DNA from 4 places in the Pantoea sp. CCBC3-3-1 genome. Region 1 is predicted to be linked to each of the others. Evidence: predicted binding sites of a transcription regulator. Region 1 holds the regulator's gene; each other region holds the start of a gene.
The links. Region 1 encodes LexA, which represses DNA repair genes until DNA is damaged. Its sites were predicted from a motif close to TNCTGTATGTACATACAGNA; they were not measured.
Positions count from the first base shown of each region.

Region 2: the regulator LexA is predicted to act here: its motif matches at 2,074-2,093, upstream of EHV07_RS09340 (metal-dependent hydrolase).
Region 3: the regulator LexA is predicted to act here: its motif matches at 1,462-1,481, upstream of EHV07_RS07620 (DNA translocase FtsK 4TM domain-containing protein).
Region 4: the regulator LexA is predicted to act here: its motif matches at 1,350-1,369, upstream of EHV07_RS08845 (DinI-like family protein).

Region 1 is NZ_CP034363.1:281,663-285,451, reverse strand. It holds gene dinF (MATE family efflux transporter DinF) at 1-1,224, opposite strand, end outside; gene lexA (transcriptional repressor LexA) at 1,333-1,941, opposite strand; gene EHV07_RS01105 (diacylglycerol kinase) at 2,035-2,418, opposite strand; gene plsB (glycerol-3-phosphate 1-O-acyltransferase PlsB) at 2,547-3,789, shown strand, end outside.
Region 2 is NZ_CP034363.1:1,956,735-1,960,523, forward strand. It holds gene EHV07_RS09335 (L-cystine transporter) at 1-1,308, opposite strand, end outside; gene EHV07_RS09340 (metal-dependent hydrolase) at 1,465-2,055, opposite strand; gene EHV07_RS09345 (L-talarate/galactarate dehydratase) at 2,291-3,487, shown strand; gene hxpB (hexitol phosphatase HxpB) at 3,529-3,789, opposite strand, start outside.
Region 3 is NZ_CP034363.1:1,591,306-1,595,094, reverse strand. It holds gene EHV07_RS07620 (DNA translocase FtsK 4TM domain-containing protein) at 1-1,400, opposite strand, end outside; gene lrp (leucine-responsive transcriptional regulator Lrp) at 1,520-2,014, opposite strand; gene trxB (thioredoxin-disulfide reductase) at 2,535-3,503, shown strand; gene cydD (cysteine/glutathione ABC transporter permease/ATP-binding protein CydD) at 3,654-3,789, shown strand, end outside.
Region 4 is NZ_CP034363.1:1,848,704-1,852,492, forward strand. It holds gene EHV07_RS08835 (hypothetical protein) at 298-498, shown strand; gene EHV07_RS08840 (hypothetical protein) at 520-750, opposite strand; gene EHV07_RS08845 (DinI-like family protein) at 1,084-1,329, opposite strand; gene EHV07_RS08850 (hypothetical protein) at 1,575-1,982, shown strand; gene EHV07_RS08855 (MBL fold metallo-hydrolase) at 2,094-2,756, opposite strand; gene ldcA (muramoyltetrapeptide carboxypeptidase) at 2,773-3,693, opposite strand.

The sequences.
Region 1 (3,789 bases):
AGCATGATTGCCCAGCGAAGGCACCAATAACAGCGTGGCGCCATAACCCAATGCGGCTATCACCATGCCGTTGCGCATTTCACTGGCTCGCGTAGCGCCAATAAACATGCCATCCAGCAGATAGCACCATACGCCGCAGATCGGCAACAGAATTTGCCAGAACAGATAGCGATCGGCTTGCTGTTGCAGTTCAGGAAGTGAAGTAAGTAGCGCAACAATATGCGTACCTGCCAGCGCATAGATGACCGAAAACATCAGCGCGACCAGGCCAGCCTGACGACAGGCTGCCTGCCAGACGACCAGAAGCTTTTGAGCATCCCGTGCGCCCCAGGCTTCGCCAGAGCAAGCTTCAACCGCATAGGCAAAACCATCGAGCGCATAGGCAGTAAAGGTCAGAAACATCAGTAAAACAGCGTTAACGGCTACTGTATCGCTACCCAGCCTCGCGCCAAAGAAGGTCAGCGAGACAAAGCAGAGTTGCAGGAGCAATGAGCGCAGCATAATGTCACGATTAAGCCGCAGCAAACGACCAACATTGCCTCGCCAGGCCTTTTTCAGCAGGGGAAAAGAGACGCCGCGCATTTTCAGAACGTGCCATACCATGACCAGCCCGACCATCAACGTGACGTATTCGGCAATCGCGGTTGCGGCTGCTGCGCCCTCAACGCCCCACTTCAATCCGATGACAAACCACAGGTCGAGCAGAACATTCACCAGGTTACCCACCACCAGCAGAACAACAGGCGCACGCGCATACTGAACGCCTAACAGCCAGCCGAGCAGCACAAGGTTAGCCAGCATTGCCGGCGCGCTCAGCCAGCGAATATGCATGAACAGTGCCGCCTGATGCAAAACGTCACTGTTCCCGCCAACCAGCGACAGAGCAAGATGAGTAAGGGGAGTTTTAAAGAGGATAAAAGCCAGCCCGGCAAACAGCGCGATCAGCAAAGGCTGCATCAGCGCCCGAGCTAATGCGGGTTTGTCATTAGCGCCAAATGCCTGAGCGGTCAGACCGGTGGTGCTCATCCGTAAAAACAGCAGCAGCATAAACAGAAAGCTGGTGGTCGTTGTTCCTACTGCGACGCCGCCCAGGTAAACGGGACTGTCCAGATGGCCAATAACGGCAGTATCAACCAGGCCCAGCAGCGGCACGGTAATATTGGAAAGGATCATCGGCAGCGCCAGCCGCCAGAGGTGTTTGTCTGAGGAGGTTATTAATCGCATCATCATCCACTGCGCGACAGGATTACATTAGCGGTCCACAGCCGAACGGGACATTACGGCCAGAGGAGACGCGCCGCGGGAGCAACGGCGCGTACAAAACAGGGAAGCTTAAAGCCAGTTGCCGTTGCGGATAACGCCGACGGCCAGCCCTTCAATTGAGAAAGTCTGCTGACGCAGATCGACAACAATTGGCTGAAATTCACTGTTTTCAGGCAGCAGTTGAACAATATTACCCTGCTTTTTCAGCCGCTTGACGGTGACTTCATCGTCAATGCGCGCAACCACGACCTGACCATTACGCACGTCCTGCGTTTTATGCACGGCCAGTAAATCACCATCCATAATACCAATATCTTTCATCGACATGCCGCTAACGCGCAGCAGGAAATCAGCGCCAGGCTTAAACAAATCGGGATCGACCTGATAATGCCCTTCAATATGTTGTTCAGCCAGCAGCGGTTCGCCCGCCGCAACGCGTCCAACCAGCGGCAAACCGCCTTCTTCTTCCATCATCAGGCGGATACCGCGTGATGCGCCAGAAACAATTTCGATGACGCCTTTACGCGCCAGCGCTTTCAGATGTTCTTCAGCCGCATTCGGGGAACGGAAACCGAGCTGCGTGGCGATCTCTGCCCGTGTCGGTGGCATACCGGTCTGGTTAATATGGTCGCGAATCAGGTCGTAAACCTGCTGCTGCCTTGCCGTTAGTGCTTTCATCCCGCCCCCTGGTTGTTTATACAGTCGACTGTGAGTATATACAGGTATTTGCCGGTTGAAAACTATAAAGTTGAGTAAAAAACGACTGTTACGTTAATTTTGGAAAACATGCCGCAAATGAGGAATCAACAGCATTACCCAAACAAAAAGAGCCAGTAGAGTAGCCAGTAACACCGCAGCGGAGCCCATGTCTTTTGCGCGGCCGGCAAGCGGATGAATATCGCTGCTGATGCGGTCGACTACTGCTTCAATGGCGCTGTTAAGAAGTTCGACGATGATGACCATAATGACGGACCCCACCAGCAGTACACGGGTTATCGCGTCTACGTCCAGCCAGCAGGCAATCAGAATGGCGGCAAGCGCCGCTAACGATTCCTGCCTGAAAGCGGCTTCGTGCTGCCAGGCCGCGCGCAGACCTTTCCATGAGTAGCCCGCAGCTTTAATGATGCGAGTCAAACCAGTGACGTTATTTGCCATAATCAGGGAACCCTTTGTAAAGTTTAGCGTCAATGTGTGGGTGCAGCACATTTTGCAACACCACAGATCTCACTGGCGCTTTCTGGTATGCTTGCGGCGCTTTGCTAACAAGAGGCTTCATGTTGTCTATGTCAGGTTGGCGTAACTTATATTATAACTTATTGAATTTACCCGTTAAATTTCTGGTAAAGAGTAAGGCGATCCCCGCCGAGCCGGTCGCTGAACTGGGACTCGATACGTCGCGTCCTATTATGTACGTGCTGCCGTACGATTCAAAGGCCGATCTGCTGGCGCTGCGTGAGCAATGCCGCAAAGAGGATCTGCCCGATCCGCTGGATCCGTTAGAAATCGACGGTACGGTGTTGCCACGTCATGTGTTTATCCATGATGGCCCACGCGTGTTCCCTTACTTTGTGCCAAATCTGGAATCGGTCAAGCTGTTCCATGAGTACCTGGATCTGCACCGCAGCAACCCGCTGCTCGATGTGCAGATGGTGCCCGTTTCCGTCATGTTTGGCCGTGCGCCAGGCCGCGAAGTACAAGGGGATGAGCAACCGCATCTGCGCGTGTTGAACGGCATCCAAAAGTTCTTTGCCGTCCTGTGGCTGGGACGCGACAGCTTTGTGCGTTTCTCACCCATGGTCTCTCTACGCCGTATGGCGACGGAACATGGCACTGACAAATCTATCGCGCAGAAGCTGGCTCGCGTAGCCCGTATGCACTTCGCTCGTCAGCGACTGGCTGCGGTTGGCCCGCGCCTGCCGGTACGTCAGGATCTGTTCAGCAAGCTGCTCCAGTCCAAAGCCATTGCCAAAGCGGTGGAAGATGAAGCGCGCAGCAAGAAAATTTCCCACGAAAAAGCCCAGCAGAATGCCGTTGAGCTGATGGAAGAGATCGCCGCCGACTTCTCTTATGAGGCGATCCGTCTTACGGACCGCATCATGGGCTGGACGTGGAGCAAGCTCTATCAGGGCATTAACGTTAATGGCGGTGAACGCGTGCGTCAGCTGGCACAGGACGGCCACGAAATCGTCTATGTTCCCTGCCATCGCAGCCACATGGACTATTTGCTGCTTTCGTACGTGCTTTATCACCAGGGTTTGGTGCCGCCGCACATCGCTGCCGGCATCAATCTTAATTTCTGGCCTGCCGGTCCGATCTTCCGCCGTCTGGGCGCCTTCTTTATCCGTCGTACCTTTAAAGGCAACAAGCTCTATTCCACCGTCTTCCGCGAATATCTGGGCGAGCTGTTCACCCGTGGCTATTCGGTCGAGTACTTTGTTGAAGGCGGGCGTTCCCGTACCGGTCGCCTGCTGGATCCGAAAACCGGCACGCTGTCGATGACGATTCAGGCGATGCTGCGCGGCGGTA
Region 2 (3,789 bases), 1.7 Mb from region 1:
GGCCGTCATTGAGCCATTCACGTTGAGCGCCGTACGTCCCATATCGATTAATGGCTCAATGGAGATCAGCAGCGCTACCAGCGTAACCGGCAGGCCAAGCGTAGGCAGGACGATCAGAGCAGCGAAAGTCGCACCGCCGCCAACGCCTGCCACGCCCGCAGAACTGAGCGTCACGATGCCAACCAGCGTTGCAATCCACATCGGTTCGAACGGATTAATGCCAACGGTAGGCGCGACCATCACCGCAAGCATCGTGGGGTACAAACCCGCACAGCCATTCTGACCGATAGTTGCGCCGAAAGAGGCCGCAAAGCTGGCAATCGATTCAGGGATCCCCAGGCGGCGAGTTTGCGCCTCAATGCTCAGCGGGATACTTGCCGCACTGGAGCGGCTGGTAAAAGCAAAGGTAATAACTGGCCACACTTTGCGGAAGAACACTTTCGGGTTAACGCCGTTGACGGCCAGCAGCAGCGCATGGACCGCAAACATGATTGCCAGGCCCAGGTAGGACGCCACCACGAAGCCACCGAGTTTAATGATGTCGTTGAGATTTGAACTGGCAACAACCTTCGTCATTAACGCCAGCACGCCGTATGGCGTCAGCTTCATAATCAGACGAACCAGTTTCATTACCCACGCCTGGAGCACATCAATCGCGGCCAGCACGCGTTCGCCCTTAGGTTTATCATCACGTAATAAATGAAGCGCAGCGACACCGAGGAAGGCAGCGAAAATCACTACGCTGATAATCGACGTAGGATTAGCACCGGTTAAATCGGCAAACGGATTTTTCGGTACAAAGGAGAGCAGCAGCTGTGGCGGCGAAAGATCGGCCACTTTTCCAACATAATTTGATTGCAGCGCGGCGAGACGAGCCGTTTCCTGTGCGCCCTGAACCAGCCCGTTAGCGTTCAGGCCAAACAGCCAGGTGACAAAGACGCCGACCAGCGCAGAAATAGCCGTGGTAAACAGCAGCACGCCAATAGTCAGAAAACTGATTTTACCTAATGAGGAGGCGTTATGCAGCCTGGCAACGGCGCTCAGTATGGACGCAAACACCAGCGGCATAACAATCATCTGTAAAAGCTGAACGTAGCCGTTACCGACTAAATTAAACCAGCTAATCGACTCTTTCAGGACAGCACTGTCGGGCCCATAAATAGTGTGCAAAGCCAGTCCGAACAGCACACCCATTACCAGCCCGACGAGCACTTTTTTTGCCAGGCTCCACTGGGTTTTACCGCTTCTGGCCAGCAGCGCCAGGAGAGCAATAAATGCTACCAGGTTAAGTATCAAAGGAAGGTTCATCCCCAAATCTCCATTTATAGCGAGGGTTATACTGCCCTCTGGATATAATTCGTATCGCGTATTAAGTCCGCGGATCTGCAAATGGTAACAGTTCCGCGGATACGCACTATATATCCAAAATCAATAGCTTATAACTAAATGGAATTTAGGATGGCGTTATTGCGCCAGCGAGTGGTTAAGGAAGCGGCTGATGCTGCTTTGCACCGCATTTATTGCCTGGGGAGGCCAGTCGGTCTTGCCAAATCCAGGCGAACCTTGCGGGAAAATAATGGCGTAACCCACCAGCGCCAGGCAAAGCATTCTTTCCATCTGGTTGCCATTCTGGCTTCTGAGCAGCGGCAGGCGAAAACGCCAGCGGCATGGCCAGAGCAGCGGTACGCCTGCGGGGGTTAACATATCCGCAACGATATGACTCAGATAACCCAGCACCAGTCCCTGAAATACATCGGCAGGCACTACCCATTCGGCCGGGACCTGTAAATTAAACAGCGCTACGCCGCCCGCTACCGCCAGTAGACTGTGGGTGAAGCCCCGATGGCCGAACGCCCGTGCTATGGGATGCGACAGCCAGCGGAATCGCTGCCCCAGAAACGAGCGCGGATGATCGATATCCGGCAGCAGGCAGGTCAGCAGCGTGGCGGGAACAATATGCCACCAGTCAGCGCTGGCCAGCACCGGGGTTAACTCGGCTCGCTTGGCAAAAATGGCGCTGGCAATGGCGAAAATGAGATGGCCTTCGGCCGTCATGGGATTACCTGGTAGTCGAACTGTCAATTCATCCAGTATAGGGGATATATACAGTAGAAGAAATATGTGACGCTGTAACGAAAGATAAATATTTCTGCCATAAGGTTAACATTCCGGCTCGTTTCGTGATCGATTATCCAGTTATTAGCTTTGATGCTGGTCTCTGCTGAACGTATTACGCTAAATGTTGACGTATTCACCATCACCAGCCTTATGTTGAAGGAGATCCTGCCTTATGAGCACCAGCGCTAATTCTCAGGCCGTAACCTATGCCCAGGCAACCGGTACAGCCACTGCGGCCGACACTGGGGACCGAATCACCTGGGTAAAACTTTCTCTGGCTTTCCTTCCTTTAGCCACACCGGTTAGTGATGCTAAGGTCCTGACCGGTCGGCAAAAGCCCCTCACCGAAGTGGCCATTATTTTTGCTGAAATCCGCACCCGGGAAGGTTTTGAAGGCGTGGGATTCAGCTATTCAAAGCGAGCGGGTGGACAGGGCATTTATGCTCATGCAAAAGAGATAGCCGATAATCTGCTCAACGAAGATCCTAACGACATTGATAAAATCTACAGCAAGCTGTTATGGGCCGGCGCTTCGGTTGGGCGAAGCGGCATGGCCGTGCAGGCGATTTCGCCGCTGGATATCGCCTTATGGGATCTCAAAGCGAAGCGTGCAGGATTACCGCTGGCCAAACTTTTAGGGGCGCATCGTGATTCTGTACAGTGTTACAACACCTCCGGTGGCTTCCTGCATACGCCGCTGGAGCAGGTGCTTAAAAACGTGGCGATTTCTCGTGAAAGCGGTATTGGCGGCATTAAGATTAAGGTCGGTCAGCCGGATACGGCAGAAGATATTCGACGACTCAGCGCCGTGCGTCATGCGCTTGGCGACGATTTTCCATTAATGGTGGATGCCAATCAGCAGTGGGACAGAGACACGGCTATCCGCATGGGACGCAAAATGGAGGATTTTAATCTGGTCTGGATTGAAGAGCCGCTGGACGCGTGGGATTTTGAAGGACATGCGCAGCTTGCCGCCGCGCTCGATACGCCTGTCGCCACAGGAGAGATGCTTACCAGCTTTCGCGAGCATGAGCAGTTGATTCTGAACAACGCCTGCGATTTTGTGCAGCCTGATGCGCCAAGAGTGGGTGGCATTACGCCATTTCTGCAAATTATGGATTTAGCGGCAAGGCACCATAAAAAACTGGCACCGCATTTTGCGATGGAAGTGCATCTGCACCTGTCTGCTGCCTATCCACTGGAGCCGTGGCTGGAGCATTTTGAATGGCTGAATCCGCTGTTTAATGAACAGCTGGAGCTGCGCGACGGAAGGATGTGGATTTCGGACCGGGCCGGTTTGGGCTTTACTATCAGCGAGCAAGCGCGTAAATGGACGGTGCTGGAGTGCGAGTTTGGCGAGCGGCCATAATAGTCAACGGAGCGGGGCGGAAGCAGCCTCGCTCCGCGGTTTTATTTGCCGTGCAAATGGCGGCTGCTTAACTCAACAAGCGAAGAGAGTTTTACGTCAGCCAGCGCCCAGCGCGGATCGGCGGCATAGTCAGAATCAGGCACGACAATTGAACGCATGCGCGCGGCTTTAGTGGCGATCATGCCATTAAATGAGTCTTCAAGCGTTACGCAGTTCAACGGATCGATGCCTAATTGCGTAGCGGCATCCAGGTAAACCTGCGGATGAGGTTTGCTGTAGGGCAGAGCTTCTGCCGACGCCAG
Region 3 (3,789 bases), 1.3 Mb from region 1:
GTTTCAACGGCGGCCTGCTGCTGGCGCAGTTCCTCTTCTTTAGCCTTCTCTTCGGCAATGCGCTGTGAAGGAAGTTTGATGCCATAAGAAGCGAGCTCACGGCGTGTAGGAAGCTTTACCGGATTAGGACGAGGTAACTCAGGCCCGATACCTTGCTTAACCTGCGGATTAGCCGCTTCACTGGTTGCGCTGAAGCCCGGCATAAAGGCGCCGGATGCCGCCGCCGCTTTCGCTGCTTCAGCCGTCATGCTGCCCGCCACAATATCTGCTGGCTGAGAAGATGCTGAGGAAGAGAAATCAAACGGTGAGCCTGACGCTTCACGCCAGTTGCCCATGCTCGGACCTTCATCTTCTGCAACCGGCACGGATGGCGCAGGCGTTTCCGCTGGCACTTCAAACCGGTAAAGCTCTGGCGGCACACTTGCCGTCGCGACCGGAGTCGTTGACGCAGGTTGTTGCGTCGCGACCTGCGTTGGGATCGAGGCAGAGACAGGTGGAGAGACAGCCTGAGACGCGGGCAGAGTAGGCGCTTCAGGTGCCAGAGGCCGAGCCGTGATAATGGCCGGGGCTTCCGAAGAACGCTGAGCAACAGCCGCAGCAACGGGTTTGCTCAGCAACGGATCGTGGTCATCCTCTTCATATTCTTCTTTATCATCATGAACTTTTTTCGGCGCTGATAACAAAATATCGTGCTCATCGTCATCATGTGCCTGAAGTTTTAATGATGAAGCCGCTTCGTCATGTTCTTGCTCCTCATCATCTTCATGCCACCGCTCGTCATGACGAGACCGGTTGCTGGCAAAGGTCAGAACGCCCATAACCGCAGCGCCGATCTTTTCAGCAATCGTCAACCATGACCAGCCGGTGTAAAGCGTCAGCCCAGCGGCCCAAACGCACAACAGCGTTAACGTCCCGCCTGCGCCATTGAACCAGGGAGCCATAGCATTACTCAGCAGGCTGCCGATGACGCCGCCAGAAGCGAAATACCAGATATCATCTGCATTCAGCGCGGCCAGGCCGCAGGAAGTCACCACTAATGCCAGCACGCCAATCAAACGCAACGCCACGGCAAAATAGTCGATGTAATCCTGAGAATGTCGCTGACGGAACGTGATCCAGCACAGCCCCAGAATAACGGGAGGGATGGCATAGGCCATGACGCCAAAAATGAAAAACAGCGTATCCGCAAGCCAGGCGCCAACGCCGCCGCCCAAATTATGGATAGGTTCATGCCAGGCGGTTTGCGACCAGCTGGGATCGGAAGGATTGAAGCTCAGCAATGCTACCATCAGGTAAACGGCGAAAAGAGCAACAATGATTAATAACGCTTCCAGCAGACGACGCCCACTGCTCAGCGGTTGTAACGAAACTTCTTTATCTTCTGTGTATTCCTGGCTCAAGAGTACTCTCCAGGTGCCTGTAAACTATGAAGGCAACAGCGCCGGGTATGCCCGACGCTGAACCTGTATGAATTCACAGGAGTGTACCGAAAACTACCAGGTTTTGCACCTGCCCTGTGTTACCGCGTTTTAATGACTAAGCGGTTACTTTGCTTCACTTCTTCCATGACCACGTAGGTCCGCGTATCGTTCACGCCAGGCAGGCGTAGCAGGGTTTCCCCCAACAATTTACGGTAGGCAGACATATCGGGTACGCGGGTTTTCAGCAGATAGTCAAAATCGCCTGAAACAAGATGACACTCTTGAGTTTCCTCAAGTTTTTGTACGGCGGCGTTAAATTGCTCAAACACGTCGGGTGCGCCACGATTCAGAGTAATCTCAACGAATACCAGTAGCGATGCATCCAGATAATGCGGGTTCAACTGGGCAGTATAGCCAAGAATAAACCCCTGCCTTTCAAGACGACGCACACGCTCAAGACACGGCGTAGGTGATAAGCCCACTCGTTTCGAAAGCTCGACGTTGGAGATGCGGCCATCCTTCTGCAACTCATTAAGGATATTACGATCGATCCTGTCGAGATCTTTTCCAGGTCGTTTTTTATTGTCTACCATTATTATTGTCTCTCTTAATGCCTTCCCTTTACCTGCCATACTCTGGACGTATTCACTGTACAGAGTTGTTCTAAGTGAAGTCTGGAGCCTGTTGCGAAATAAAACGCCCATCCGCCTGACGCATGCTGTCTGTCCACACCATGCGTCATGACCAATGACAGACTGAGTTTATTCGGCTGATGCGCCAAAACAGGGAAAACCTGCGTTTGCCAGCCTGAATCCTCTCCGCTTCCTACACTGTTTTCGCAAAAGCGCAGCCGATTGTCAAAGCAAAACAACTAAAATCAGTACAACATGCCAGATGTGTCGCTGCGTGACTGTTTTTTAATGGGTATTTTCGCTGGGCTGCACCATCATCTCGCGTTATATGCCCTGTTTTAGCGCAAATTTCCCCGTGATGGGTCAACGGTGAATTGGTTAAACCTTTTGCAATCATCGTTAACAAAATTGCAGAATGCTTTTTTTGCCGCAGTAAATTCCCTACAATCAAAACAAATGCCAGTCAATCAATGAGGGTCTCATGAGCGTGGCCAAACACAGTAAATTACTTATCCTGGGTTCCGGCCCAGCGGGCTACACGGCTGCCGTCTATGCGGCACGCGCTAACTTAAATCCGGTGCTGATTACCGGTTTGGAAAAAGGCGGTCAGTTGACCACCACGACCGAAGTTGAAAACTGGCCTGGCGATCCGCACGATTTGACCGGGCCGGCGTTGATGGAGCGCATGCAGGAGCATGCGGAAAAATTCAACACCGAGATTATCTTTGACCATATCCATAGCGTCGATTTACAAAATCGTCCGTTTCGCCTGACGGGTGATAGCGGTGAATATACCGCCGACGCGCTGATTATCGCAACCGGCGCTTCTGCGCGCTATCTTGGCCTGCCATCGGAAGACGCCTTTAAGGGCCGCGGCGTTTCCGCCTGTGCGACCTGTGATGGTTTCTTCTATCGCAATCAAAAAGTTGCGGTAATTGGCGGCGGCAACACCGCTGTGGAAGAAGCGCTTTATCTGGCGAATATTGCAGCTGAAGTGCACCTTATCCATCGCCGTGACAGCTTCCGTGCAGAAAAAATCCTTATTGACCGCCTGATGGAAAAAGTGCGCAACGGCAACATCGTTCTGCATACCAATCAGACGCTGGATGAAGTATTGGGTGACCAGATGGGCGTCAGCGCTTTGCGTTTGCGTTCAGCGCTGGATGATGCACAGACTGAAGAACTTAACGTTGCTGGCCTGTTTGTTGCTATCGGCCACAGCCCTAATACTGCGATTTTTAAAGATCAGCTGGAACTGGAAAATGGTTACATCAAGGTTCAGTCTGGTCTGCACGGCAACGCTACGCAAACCAGCATTCCAGGCGTGTTTGCCGCTGGCGACGTGATGGATCATATCTATCGCCAGGCGATCACTTCTGCGGGAACAGGCTGTATGGCCGCGCTGGATGCTGAACGTTATCTTGACGGGCTAGTTAAAGATTCTCAGTAAGTTGTTAAACGTCTGATTCAATCTTGCCTGAGGCGACCTTCACAGGTCGCCTTTTTCATTTGCAGACTGTATTATCGCCGGTCATTTCCCCTGTTAATTACAAGGTCGTTCGGCGTTTCCCGCGCTAAACTTCCGGCAATGCGGTAAGGCATGGATAAGTCACGACAGCAACAGTTGCTCCGCTGGTTGAAAGACCAGAGCATATACAGCCAGGGCTGGCTTCAGCTTTCACTGTTCTTAGGCATCATCAGCGCGTTGCTGATTCTGTTACAAGCCTGGCTGATGG
Region 4 (3,789 bases), 1.6 Mb from region 1:
AAGGTTGTGTTTTTGTTAATTTAAATTAAGTTAAATGTTATTGGTGGTTATCGGAGCATTATGAAATATATGGCTTTTTGATCGTTTCCCGGTGGCAAGTAGCCTATCCTTTGGGATTTAACCGACTATTTATGCCAGGAATATTCTGCTTTTTTCTCTTTGTAAGCCTTATTCAACCGAGTTAGCCGTGTTTTACAGCTAAAATGCGTAAAAAAAGCGCGCACGGTGAAATCAAGGGTTGAGCTGGCAGCGCTTTCATCCGTAAAATAGGGCCAAAATTCAAATCGGGAGAATTCTGTGTCTGAAGCTGCGTCCATTGCACAAAGTCTGGAACGACTGGAAGAAGCGAAAAATATCGCTTTAGGCTGGCGAATTGTGGGTCAAATGGAGCCTGAGTCGCTGGAGGATGCCATCCAGATGTTGCGGGACGGTTCAGCCTATGCGGCACAGGTTTATGAGCTGCTTTACACCGAAATCAGCGAGCGCTCCAAAGCGTAATAACGCCTGAGATCGGGCCGTTTATGTCAGATTAACGGCCCGATAAGAAGCCCACTGCTCCCAGCAGTTCAGCGGATCGATATCACTGTATCCGCGTGAGGGTTCTAAATGCCGCGCAATATCATCCGGTACAAAAACACAGGTCGCATTATCACGTACCTCTTCCACTTCCTGCTGTGTTAACAAGCTTCCCTTCTGCCGTTCCGCTCGTATCAGCAATGCTGCCAGCGACGGGATAAAAACAATCGTCATGCTCACTTCCTCTGCCTCTTCCGCTTTCAAAGATCTTCGGCCTTGCGGTAAAAAACTTTAGGCAAAGCAACGCTTGCGGCAGGAAAGGGGAGAGGACCGGACTCACTGGTGCAGTGTATTGTCAGAAAATCGTCAGGAAAGCGTCAGAAGCCGGTGAAAGATATCAGGAAAGATTGAGTTTCAGGTAAAAAAATGCCCGCAAAAGGAACATTACGGGCCAACACCAGGGAAACTTAATGATTAAATTCTGGCATGCTGGCCGCAAAATGCAAAGAAAAAAAGACAAAAAAACCGCGTTTATTCAGTTAATTTGCTGAAGGAATGCGATCTGATTCAAAATTCTTCAGAGATCAACCACTGGTCGGCTTCATCGAACATTTCTTCAATAATTCTCAACATTACTGATTTGTCGCTTTTGCTGGCATCGGTTTTTACGCCATTCGCCTGCATTGGCTTCACTTTCACTTCTGCATCAGGAAAAACGCGCTGAATACGCTTTTCCAGCTCGCTTAAAATCAGCTGCTGCGCATTGGGTAAGCCAGCAACGTTACGCTTATCATAAATCAGTTCAACAAACATGAGGGGATCCTGGTTAAAGATGCTGGATAAAAATACAGTATTCTCGCCGCGTGTTCAATGAAAATTCTGTTCAGGGGGCAGCAAAATGGCTTATCTGGCAAGGCCTCACGGCGTTGCGCCATTTATCCTGCGGCAGTCCAGGGATGTTCCGATTGTCAGGCGGCGGCGAGAGGGGCAGGATGTTGCGCCAGGCATTTCGTCTGCCATAAGCCAATTTATAAGAAAATAACGGGAGTAACCTGCTCATGTATCGCCTGATCGCTGCTGGAAGCCTGCTTGTCTGCACCACTTTCGCTGCCTGGGGATCCGACGCCTCGCTGCCTTTACTGAACAGCAAGTTCCAAATTACCTGCCCTGGCCGCCCAACCATGACCGTCAGTAACGCTCAGTATGGGCTAACGACGGTGATGTGGGCAGGCGATCACTTCCAGATTGCTTCCGGCACGCAGCAGTCAAAAACCGACAACGGCGACAAAGTGTCTATTGTGCTGTTTCGCAATGGCGATCAAATGATCGTCAATAAAACGGACAGTGAAACTTTTTTCTCCTACAGCGGTGAAAAAAATCTGGTGTCGTGTAACCGGACAGGCGAGCGGGAAAACAGCACTGTCACCTTGCAGCGTACCGATGCCAGCGGCAACGTCGAATCCTGATGGCTTAATAAGCCATTATAAAGATCTTATGCCTCTTATACTTACTCGTTCTTAATGCGGTAGCGGTCATGCGCAATAATCGCATTTTCGTTGGGCTGCCCCGTCCAAAGGTTACTCTCCTGGCCGCTGGCGTAAATCCAGCGGGGTGTTTTCCGCTTCATCCAGTAACGCCAGCCATTCCCGCATGGTCACTTCCTGCCAGGAGAGATGCCCGGTCGTCGTGCCCATCAACACCACATCCGGTCGCAGCGCCCGGTAAAACTCCAGCGTCTTTTTTAAATCAGCTTCGTTACTTTCCGGCACCCGCACCGTGACCCAACGATCGTGATAAAGGCTGATGGTATCGCCAACGAACAGGTAAGTTTTGCCAAAGGGAGAAGCATACAAATAGGTGGTGCTACCCGGCGTATGGCCCGGCGTCGGGACGACGTGGAAGCTGCCACAGTGAACTTCCGCCTGGTTAAACGTATCGTCTGCTTCGGCGAAGGGGCTGATCGGTCCCAGCGCACGATTGTGGCAATAAAGCGCTGAGTTAAAACGCTGCTGTAAAATACGTGTTCCCGGGCCGGCTTCATGCCAGTGGGTAAGATAGTGACGAATGATGCCGCCAAGGTCATCAATCGCCTGGTGATCATCTGGATTTTCAACTCTTGAAATCAGTAAGTTACCCCGGAGATGCGCGAGCAAAAAACCATGCATCATCCGTTCTGGATCCTGTTCATCAGGTGGAAACTCCGGCGTAGAGACCCAGAGATCCTCATACAACTGCTTCATGCGTGCTCCCTGAAAATTAACGCAGCGTAGGATGACCTGATAACGTCAGCGAACCGGCTGTTCCATTCACCTGTAAATGCCCTTGCGCACCCAGCGGCAGCGTCACGGTATTCCAGTGATGACCAAATTCCAGCCCGGTAACAATCGGCAGGCCGGTTATCTGCCGTATCAGTGTCCACACGCTGTCAAAATCGTAGCCGTTATCGTATTCGGTGAGTTTTACACCGGTGAAGCTGCCGGTGACAATGGCTTTCTGCCGCGCCAAAACGCCCTGTTGAGCCAGCTGTAACAACATTCGCTCAACCCGGAACGGATGTTCATTAATATCTTCTATTACCAGGATGCCATCCTGAATCTGCGGCATCCAGGGGGTTCCTGCCAGTGAAGCGAGCATGGCCAGATTGCCGCCCCATACCGTTCCGCTGACGGAAACTTGTTGCGGCTCCGTTTGCCACTCCAGCGTTAATTTAGGCGAAGTCAGGGCGCGCCAAAAGTGCTCAATGGTGAATTCAGACAATGTCTCAGCGCCAAAATTACCGGCAAGCATCGGGCCGCTAAAAGTGAACGCGCCCTGTTGCAACAGCGCCATCTGAATAACCGTAAAGTCACTGTGGCCACAAATTGCCATCGGCTGCTCACGCAGGCGGGCGGCCAGCCGGGCGCTGTCGAAGTGGGGAAGCAAGCGGGTCGCGCCGTAGCCACCACGCACCGGCATCACAATATCTGCCTGTAAATCCTCTTGTGCCAGATCCTGTAAATCTTGCAGACGCGCACTGTCACTTCCGGCGAAACGGCTATCGCGACGAGAAATGACCTGCACGTTGTTGATTTTATGACCCTGATCGCGCAGGCGCTGCACGCCAAGCTGCGCGGCCTGCTGATTTTGACAATAGCCGGAAGGAGCGATGAGATGAAAAGAACGTGGAGAAACGGACATAATATTCACTTTATTCGCTCCATTGGTTAAAGATTAGCCATGTTTCAATAAGATCCTGTAAGAGGATGAGTAAGCTGTTCGCCTCTGGTCGCGCCG